DNA from 2 places in the Serratia plymuthica genome. Region 2 is predicted to be linked to the other one. Evidence: predicted binding sites of a transcription regulator. Region 2 holds the regulator's gene; the other holds the start of a gene.
The links. The regulator sigma-54, encoded in region 2, starts transcription at its own class of promoters, with help from an activator protein. The targets are predictions, from matches to a motif close to GTTGGCACANNTTTCGCTNT.
Positions count from the first base shown of each region.

Region 1 (4,400 bases), 1.7 Mb from region 2:
TTTGCCGACGGCAGCAATACGTCGCTGGGCAAGAAAGGCGAAACGCTGGCCGACACCATCTCGGTCATCGGCACCTACGTAGACGCCATCGTGATGCGTCACCCGCAGGAAGGCGCCGCGCGGCTGGCGACGGAGTTTTCCGGCGGCATCCCGGTGCTCAACGCAGGCGACGGCGCCAACCAGCACCCGACCCAAACGCTGCTCGACCTGTTCACCATCCAGGAAACCCAGGGCCGCCTGAACAACATCAATATCGCCATGGTCGGCGACCTGAAATACGGCCGCACCGTACACTCGCTGGCGCAGGCGCTGGCCAAGTTCGAAGGCAACCGCTTCTACTTTATCGCCCCGGATGCACTGGCGATGCCGGCTTACATCCTGAAAATGCTCGAAGAGAAAGGCATCGAGTACAGCCTGCACGCCAGCATTGAAGAAGTGGTGCCGGAACTGGATATTCTCTATATGACCCGGGTGCAGAAAGAGCGTCTGGATCCTTCGGAATACGCCAACGTGAAGGCGCAGTTCGTCCTGCGCGCGGCGGATCTGGCCGGCGCGCGCGCCAATCTCAAAGTGCTGCACCCACTGCCGCGCATCGACGAGATCACCACCGACGTGGATACCACGCCGTACGCCTATTACTTCCAGCAGGCAGGCAACGGCATCTTCGCCCGCCAGGCGCTGCTGGCGCTGGTATTAAACGCAGATTTGGATCTTTAAGGGGGAACCATCATGACTCAGGATAACAAACTGCAGGTTGAAGCGATCAAGTGCGGTACGGTGATTGACCATATTCCGGCGCAGGTGGGCTTTAAACTGCTGACGCTGTTCAAATTGACCGCCACCGACCAGCGCATCACCATCGGCCTGAACCTGCCCTCCAACGAGCTGGGCCGCAAAGACCTGATCAAAATCGAGAACACTTTCCTGACCGAGCAGCAGGCCAACCAGCTGGCGATGTACGCGCCGAAAGCCACGGTGAACCGCATCGACAACTACGAAGTGGTGCGCAAGCTGACCCTCAGCCTGCCGGACCATATCGACGGCGTGCTGACCTGCCCGAACGGCAACTGCATCAGCCGCAGCGAGCCGGTAGCGTCCAGCTTTGGCGTGAAATCCCGCGACGGCGAAGTGCATCTGAAGTGCCGCTACTGCGAGAAAGAGTTCGAACATCAGGTGGTATTACAGGCAGATTGAAATATGCCGATTTACCGGGAGTGGCGCTGTTAATCTGCTCGCCGCTCCCTATAATGAGTCTCTGAAGAAACTACCCACGTTGCTACCCAATGGATTTCGAGCCACAAGTGCGAGAGTTCCCAGGAGCTGACTCAAGTCAGTGACTGGGGTAAGCACACGCAGCCAACAACGCTGCGGTTTGAAAGACGAAGGGGATCATTACCCAATGGATTTCGAATCGCAGCCAGGCGGCAAGTGTGGGCATCCCCAGGAGCTGACTCAAGTCAGTGACTGGGGTAAGCACACGCAGCCAACAACGCTGCGGTTTGAAAGACGAAGGGGATCATTACCCAATGGATTTCGAATCGCAGCTAGGCGGCAAGTGTGGGCATCCCCAGGAGCTGACTCAAGTCAGTGACTGGGGTAAGCACACGCAGCCAACAACGCTGCGGTTTGAAAGACGAAGGGTAAATTTAGGAGAAAAAATGTCACGTAACATCAGCACTGAACTCGCCCCGGCAGCCATTGGTCCTTACGTGCAGGGCGTTGATCTGGGCAGCATGATCATCACTTCCGGCCAGATCCCGGTGGATCCGAAAACCGGCGCTGTGGCCGACGACGTTTCCGCGCAGGCTCGCCAGTCGCTGGAAAACGTTAAGGCGATCGTTGAAGCCGCCGGCCTGAAAGTCGCCGACATCGTGAAAACCACGGTCTTCGTGAAAGATCTGAACGATTTCGCCACCGTCAACGCCGCTTACGAAAGCTTCTTCACCGAGCACAACGCGCCGTTCCCGGCCCGTTCCTGCGTCGAAGTGGCCCGTCTGCCGAAAGACGTGAAAATCGAGATCGAAGCCATCGCCGTCCGTCGTTAATTCCACGACCCCGCGCCCAACGGTCAGCCATCGGCTGGCCGTTTTTATTTGTCCCATCTGAAGCAACGATCCGTTAGGGTGCGCTATCAAGGATCATCGCTACCCCAATGCACTACATTTTCGCCCCATTTTAAGGCAACGCTCGCCGCGCCTGCACCCAAATCGCGCTTTCCCCTGCCTTTTTCCTGCTTTTTACGCCGTTTTTCGCCCCTTTCACATTTTGGCACATTTTATGCTCGATCCTGTTACAGCCTGCAATGTCAACGAGGTGACGATGCTAAATATCGACCTGTCCGCTTCACCGTTTTTTGATGAGATGCTTCTGGCTGAGGGTAAACACCGGGGCCACTACGAAGCTTACTGGCATTGGCTGCAACAGGCCGACCAAAAGGCCATTCAACGCAAAAGAGAAGAGGCTGCGCTGCTGTTCCACCGGGTGGGCATTACCTTTAACGTTTACGGCGAGGATGACGGCGCCGAACGGCTGATCCCGTTCGACAGCGTGCCGCGCATCATCCCCGCAAGCGAATGGGCGATGCTCGATCGTGGCATTCGCCAACGCGTACAGGCGCTCAACGCCTTTCTGCACGATATCTATCATCAACAACATATTCTGAAAGCCGGGATTATTCCGGCGGAACAGGTGCTGGCTAACGATCAGTATCAGCCCTGCATGCAGGGGGTCGATCTGCACCGCAATATTTACGCGCATATCGTCGGCGTGGATATGGTGCGCAACGGCGACGGCCAGTATTACGTGCTGGAGGATAATCTTCGCACCCCGTCCGGCGTGTCCTACATGCTGGAAAACCGCAAGATGATGATGCGCCTGTACCCGGAGCTGTTCGCCCAGCAGCGCATCGCCCCGGTGGAGCGCTACCCGTCGCACCTGCTGCAAACCCTGCGCGAAAGCTCGCCGATCAACGATCCTACCGTGGTGGTGCTGACGCCGGGCCGTTTCAACAGCGCCTATTTCGAACACAGCTTCCTGGCGCAGCAGATGGGCGTGGAGCTGGTTGAAAGCGCCGATCTGTTCGTCAAGGACGGCGCGGTGTTTATGCGCACCACCGCCGGGCCGTGCAAGGTGGATGTGATCTACCGCCGGGTGGACGATGCCTTCCTCGATCCGCTGGCGTTCCGCCCGGACTCGATGCTCGGCGTGCCGGGGCTGCTTTCCGTCTACCGCGCCGGCAACGTGGTGCTGGCGAACGCCATAGGGACCGGCGTGGCCGACGACAAGTCGATCTACCCGTACGTGCCGGACATGGTGCGCTTCTACCTGCAGGAAGAGCCGATCCTCAACAACGTGCCCACCTGGCAGTGCCGCCACAAGAATGAGCTGTCGTACGTGCTGGCGAACCTGGAGCAGATGGTGGTGAAAGAGGTTCACGGCGCCGGCGGTTACGGCATGCTGATCGGGCCGGCGGCGACCAAGGACGAAATCGCCCACTTCCGCACCCTGCTGCTGGCTAAACCGCACAACTACATTGCGCAGAACACGCTGGCGCTGTCGACCTGCCCGACCTTCGTCAACGACGGCCTGGCGCCGCGTCATATCGACCTGCGGCCGTTCGCCCTGAGCGGCGCGGAAATTCGCCTTGTGCCCGGCGGCCTGACGCGCGTAGCGCTGGCGCAAGGCTCACTGGTGGTCAACTCGTCACAGGGCGGGGGAACCAAGGATACCTGGGTGTTGGAGGATGACGCATGCTGAGCCGAACTGCCAGTGAACTCTATTGGATGGCCCGCTATCTGGAGCGGGCAGAAAGCATCGCCCGGGTGCTCGACGTGACCAACAAACTGTCGATGATGCCGATCCGCGACAGCGAGGATCATGATCTGCAGGTGCCGCTCAACCTGACCGGCACCGGGCAACTGTACGCCGCCGCCTATCCCGACCTGACGATGGCCAATCTGGTGAGCTTTTTTGCGCTCGACAGCCGTAACCACAGCAGCATCTACAGTTGCCTGCAAATGGGCTGGAACAACGCCCATGCGGTGCGCGGCAGTCTGTCTTCCGAGGTCTGGGAATGCATTAACGCCACCTGGATCGAAATGAAGCTGATCCGCCGACAGGGCATAGGTTCGGTGGGCGCCGACGGCTTCTTCGACTGGGTCAAGGAGCGATCGCACCTGTTCCGCGGCGCGATGTTCGGCACCCTGCTGCGCAGCGACGCGATGTGCTTTATCCGCCTCGGCACCCTGCTGGAGCGGGCAGACGGCACCGCACGCCTGCTCGGAGTGAAAAACGAGTTGCTGGATAACGACAGCGATCCGGTGCGCGAGTATTACCGTATGGACACCTTGCTGCGGGCGGTCAGCGCGCGCGAAGCCTATCACAGCATCTACAAGCAGCAG
Region 1 is NZ_CP068771.1:298,755-303,154, reverse strand. It holds gene pyrB (aspartate carbamoyltransferase) at 1-717, shown strand, start outside; gene pyrI (aspartate carbamoyltransferase regulatory subunit) at 730-1,194, shown strand; gene ridA (2-iminobutanoate/2-iminopropanoate deaminase) at 1,659-2,045, shown strand; gene JK621_RS01455 (circularly permuted type 2 ATP-grasp protein) at 2,320-3,756, shown strand; gene JK621_RS01450 (alpha-E domain-containing protein) at 3,750-4,400, shown strand, end outside.
Region 1: a site for sigma-54 is predicted at 2,265-2,284, ahead of JK621_RS01455 (circularly permuted type 2 ATP-grasp protein). Genes of this name have one in related genera too.

Region 2 (4,400 bases):
CAGCGTCCGGTGGCGCGATTGCACGTTCTTGCCGCGTGAACGGAAGTAGTCGGCCAGTTGTTCGGCTACGTAGACGGAACGGTGTTTACCGCCGGTACAGCCAATCGCTACCGTCAGGTAGCTGCGGTTGTTGGTTTCCAGCATCGGCAGCCACTGTTCCAGATAGCTGCGCGTCTGGTAGATAAAGTTGTGCACTTCAGTGTGACGATCGAGGAACGAGGCGACCGGTTTATCCAGGCCGGTCATCGGGCGCAGTTTCGGGTCCCAGTGCGGGTTCGGCAGGAAGCGTACGTCGAATACGTAATCGGCGTCGATCGGGATGCCGTGCTTAAAGCCGAAGGATTCGAACACCATGGTCAGTTCACGCTCGCGTTTACCCAGCAGGCGGGTACGCAGCATTTCGGCCAGCTCATGCACCGACATTTCCGACGTGTCGATGAGCAGGTCGGCCCTTGAGCGCAACGGCTCAAGCAGATCGCTCTCTTCATCGATCGCGCTTTCCAGCGACAGGTTCTTGGTGGAGAGCGGATGCAGGCGGCGGGTATCGCTGTAGCGGCGAATCAGGGTATTACGGTCGGCGTCGAGGAACAGCAATTGCGGAGAAAAGCAGTCCGGCAATTGGGTCATCGCATATTCGAACACTTCCGGCGATTCCGGCATGTTACGCACGTCGATGCTTACCGCTGCGGAGATGTTGCGTTCCGCCAGCGTGTTGGCAAGCTGCGGCAGCAGTACCACGGGCAGGTTATCAACGCAGTAAAAACCCATGTCTTCCAGCGCCCGCAAGGCGACGGATTTCCCTGAACCGGAACGGCCGCTGACAATCATCAGCACCATGTGGCAACTCCCCTGGCATCTCAGTGGCGTTTATCGCCACCGTTAGAAACTTTATTACTCCGGCCTGAGCCGGAACCCATCGTAGCTAAACAGTATCGTTATCCCGGCTGGAAGTCACGCCAGTCGGGCGTTACTCGGTGATGATCTGGTAAAGCTCTTCGTCGCTTTGCGCCGAGCGCAGGCGACGGCATACAGTTTTGTCGGCCAGGCGCTTGGCGACCAGCGACAGGGTATGCAAATGGGTTTTACATTGGTCGGCGGGCACCAGCAAGGCGAACAGCAAATCGACCGGCTGGTTGTCAATGGCGTCAAAGGCAATAGGTTGGTCTAGACGGATAAACACGCCAACGGCCCGCAGTGTGTCCTCTTCCAGTTTGCCATGGGGAATGGCGATACCGTTGCCGATACCGGTACTACCCATGCGCTCCCGGGTGAGAACCGCGTCAAACACCACCTGCGACGGCAGGTTGAGCTGTTTTGCAGCCAGTTCGCTGATAATTTCCAAAGCCCGTTTCTTGCTGGTGCAGTGTACCGAGCTTTTGGTGCACTCGATGTTTAACACCGAGCTTAATTGCATATATTCGTTGTTCATCTCATCTTCACTTAAAGCCATGCTTATCAGGCTGTTTTACGGGTCGTTTTGGCCCCGGGCAGTGCTCGAACGCCTCACGTACTTGCGTGTACGCTCGGGGTTCTGCGCGCTGGCCGTGACCGAACTGCCTGCGTCAATGACGCCTGAAAAGATGGCTTTCGCCTGTTTTAACCCTGATCACCGTTCGGCGCGTTGCCCTGGCGGGGAACGCGCCGATAGCTGAAACTGCGTTGAGCAGTGCCCTGACGGAAAGAGAATCAGAGTGTCAGTGTTGTTTTAATTTGTCTTTATGTTTGTTCAATTGACGCGCCAGTTTGTCGATCAGGGTGTCAATTGCGGCATACATGTTCTCGTCTTCCGAGGTGGCATGCAACTCGCCTCCATTCACGTGCACCGTCGCTTCCGCAATCTGCTGCACTTTTTCCACGCTAAGCACGACATACACCTGATTTATGCGGTCAAAATACTGTTCGAGCTTGGCGAACTTGGTATTCACGAACTCGCGCAATGGTTCGGTGATTTCGATGTGGTGTCCGGTAATGTTGAGCTGCATAGTGTCTTCCTTCTCTATTGAGGTCAAACCAACTGTTTACGCTGGTTGGACGGCGGGATGGACAAAGACTCTCGGTACTTGGCGACGGTACGCCGCGCCACGATGATCCCCTGATCGGAGAGCAGGGTGGCCAGCTTGCTGTCGCTGAGCGGTTTAGCGGGGTTTTCCGCCGCAATCAATTTCTTCACCAAAGCACGGATCGCCGTAGAAGAGGCTTCGCCCCCGCTGTCGGTATTCACATGGCTGGAGAAGAAATATTTCAACTCGAAAATGCCGCGCGGACTGTGCAGAAACTTCTGCGTGGTGACGCGTGAAATTGTCGATTCATGCATCTCCACGGCCAGGGCGATATCCGCCAGCACCATGGGCTTCATAAATTCGGCACCCTGTTCAAAAAAAGCTTGTTGCTGTTCGACGATGCAGCGCGTGACTTTTAGCAAGGTATCGTTACGGCTTTCCAGGCTCTTGATCAGCCATTTCGCTTCCTGCAGATTACTGCGGATATACTGGCCGTCACTGTCGTTGCGCGCGCTGCTGCCCATGGCGGCGTACTGCTGGTTGATCTTCAGCCGCGGAATGCTGTCGGCGTTGAGCTCTACCGTCCAACTGTCCTGCACCTTGCGTACCAGCACGTCCGGGATCACGTATTCTGACTCGCCGGTGTTGATCGACTGGCCCGGGCGCGGATCAAGAGACTGGATCAGCAGCATCGCTTCTTTCAGTGTATCTTCTTTTAGCCGCGTTGTTCGCATCAGGCTGCGAAAGTCGTGATTGGCCAACAGAGCCAGATGTTCGCTGATGATCAGGCTCGCTTCAGCCAGGTAGGGCGTATCTTTTGCGTACTGGGAAAGCTGGATCAGCAAACAGTCGCGCAGATCGCGCGCGGCGACGCCAACCGGATCAAAACGCTGCACGCGCTTCAAAACCGCTTCGACTTCGTCCATTGTCACATTCTCGTCACCCAGGCTCTCCAGAATATCTTCCAGCGGCACGGTGAGATAACCGGTGTCATCGACGGCGTCGACTATCGAGGTGGCAATGGCGACATCGGTATCAGAGAATGGCGTGAGATCCACCTGCCACATCAGGTAATCCTGCAGCGTCTGGGTGGTTTCGCCCTGATAGACCGGCAACTCATCATCGCTGTAATCGGTACCGGTGCCGGACGGCGTGCCTGCGGTGTAGATTTCGTCCCAGGTGGCGTCCAGCGGCAGTTCTTCGGGCATGTCCTTTTGTTCCAGCGCCTCGCGGGTATCCAGCCCTTCGGTCTCGGTCGTCTCTTTAGCGTCGATTTCTTCGTGCAGATCGGTCTGCTCAAGCAGGGGATTGCTCTCTAACGCCAGCTGTATCTCCTGCTGGAGCTCAAGCGTGGACAACTGCAGCAGGCGGATAGCCTGCTGGAGCTGGGGGGTCATGGCCAGTTGTTGGCTGAGCCTGAGTTGCAAACCTTGCTTCATAATCTTCAGTCTACTTCCGTTAACAGTCGTCCATCAGGACGCGCCGGCACTCAGAGGCGGAATTCTTCGCCCAGATAAACGCGTTTCACCTGCTCATCAGCCAAAATGGCATCCGGCGTGCCGTGAGCGATCAGTTTGCCCTGGCTGACGATATAGGCGCGTTCGCACACGTCCAGCGTTTCGCGCACGTTATGGTCGGTGATCAGCACGCCCAGGCCGCTGTCACGCAAGTGCTCGATAATTTTTTTAATGTCGATAACGGAAATGGGATCAACCCCGGCGAAAGGCTCATCCAGCAGGATGAATTTCGGGTTAGCCGCCAGCGCACGGGCGATCTCCACGCGGCGGCGTTCGCCACCGGACAGCGCCTGACCCAGGTTGTCGCGCAGATGGGAGATATGGAACTCTTCCATCAGCTCAACCGCACGGTCTGCACGCTGCTCGCTGCTGAGATCCTCGCGGATCTCCAGGACGGCCATCAGGTTGTCATACACGCTCAGACGACGGAAGATCGACGCTTCCTGCGGCAAATAACCGATGCCGCGACGCGCACGGGCGTGCAGCGGCAGCAGGCTGATATCTTCTTCGTCAATCACGATACGCCCGGCATCACGCTGGACGATGCCGACCACCATGTAAAAGGTGGTGGTCTTGCCGGCGCCGTTTGGCCCCAGCAGGCCGACGATCTCGCCGGATTTCACTTTCAGGCTGACGTCTTCAACAACTTTACGGCCTTTGTAGGCTTTCGCCAGGTTTTCTGCGATGAGTGTAGCCATAAGTGATTAGTTACTCTTCTTTTGCCCGTTTTTGTCTTGCAACTGCGACGGTACCAGAACCGTAGTCACGCGTTTGCCTTTATCGCTGAACGCCTGCATTTGCTGCTGTTGCACCAGGTAGGTGATGCGATCGCCCTTCACGTTGCTGTCGAGTTGCTCCAGATAGGCGTTCCCGGTCAGGGTCA
Region 2 is NZ_CP068771.1:4,058,706-4,063,105, forward strand. It holds gene rapZ (RNase adapter RapZ) at 1-837, opposite strand, end outside; gene ptsN (PTS IIA-like nitrogen regulatory protein PtsN) at 968-1,429, opposite strand; gene hpf (ribosome hibernation promoting factor) at 1,695-1,982, opposite strand; gene rpoN (RNA polymerase factor sigma-54) at 2,006-3,439, opposite strand; gene lptB (LPS export ABC transporter ATP-binding protein) at 3,490-4,215, opposite strand; gene lptA (lipopolysaccharide ABC transporter substrate-binding protein LptA) at 4,222-4,400, opposite strand, start outside.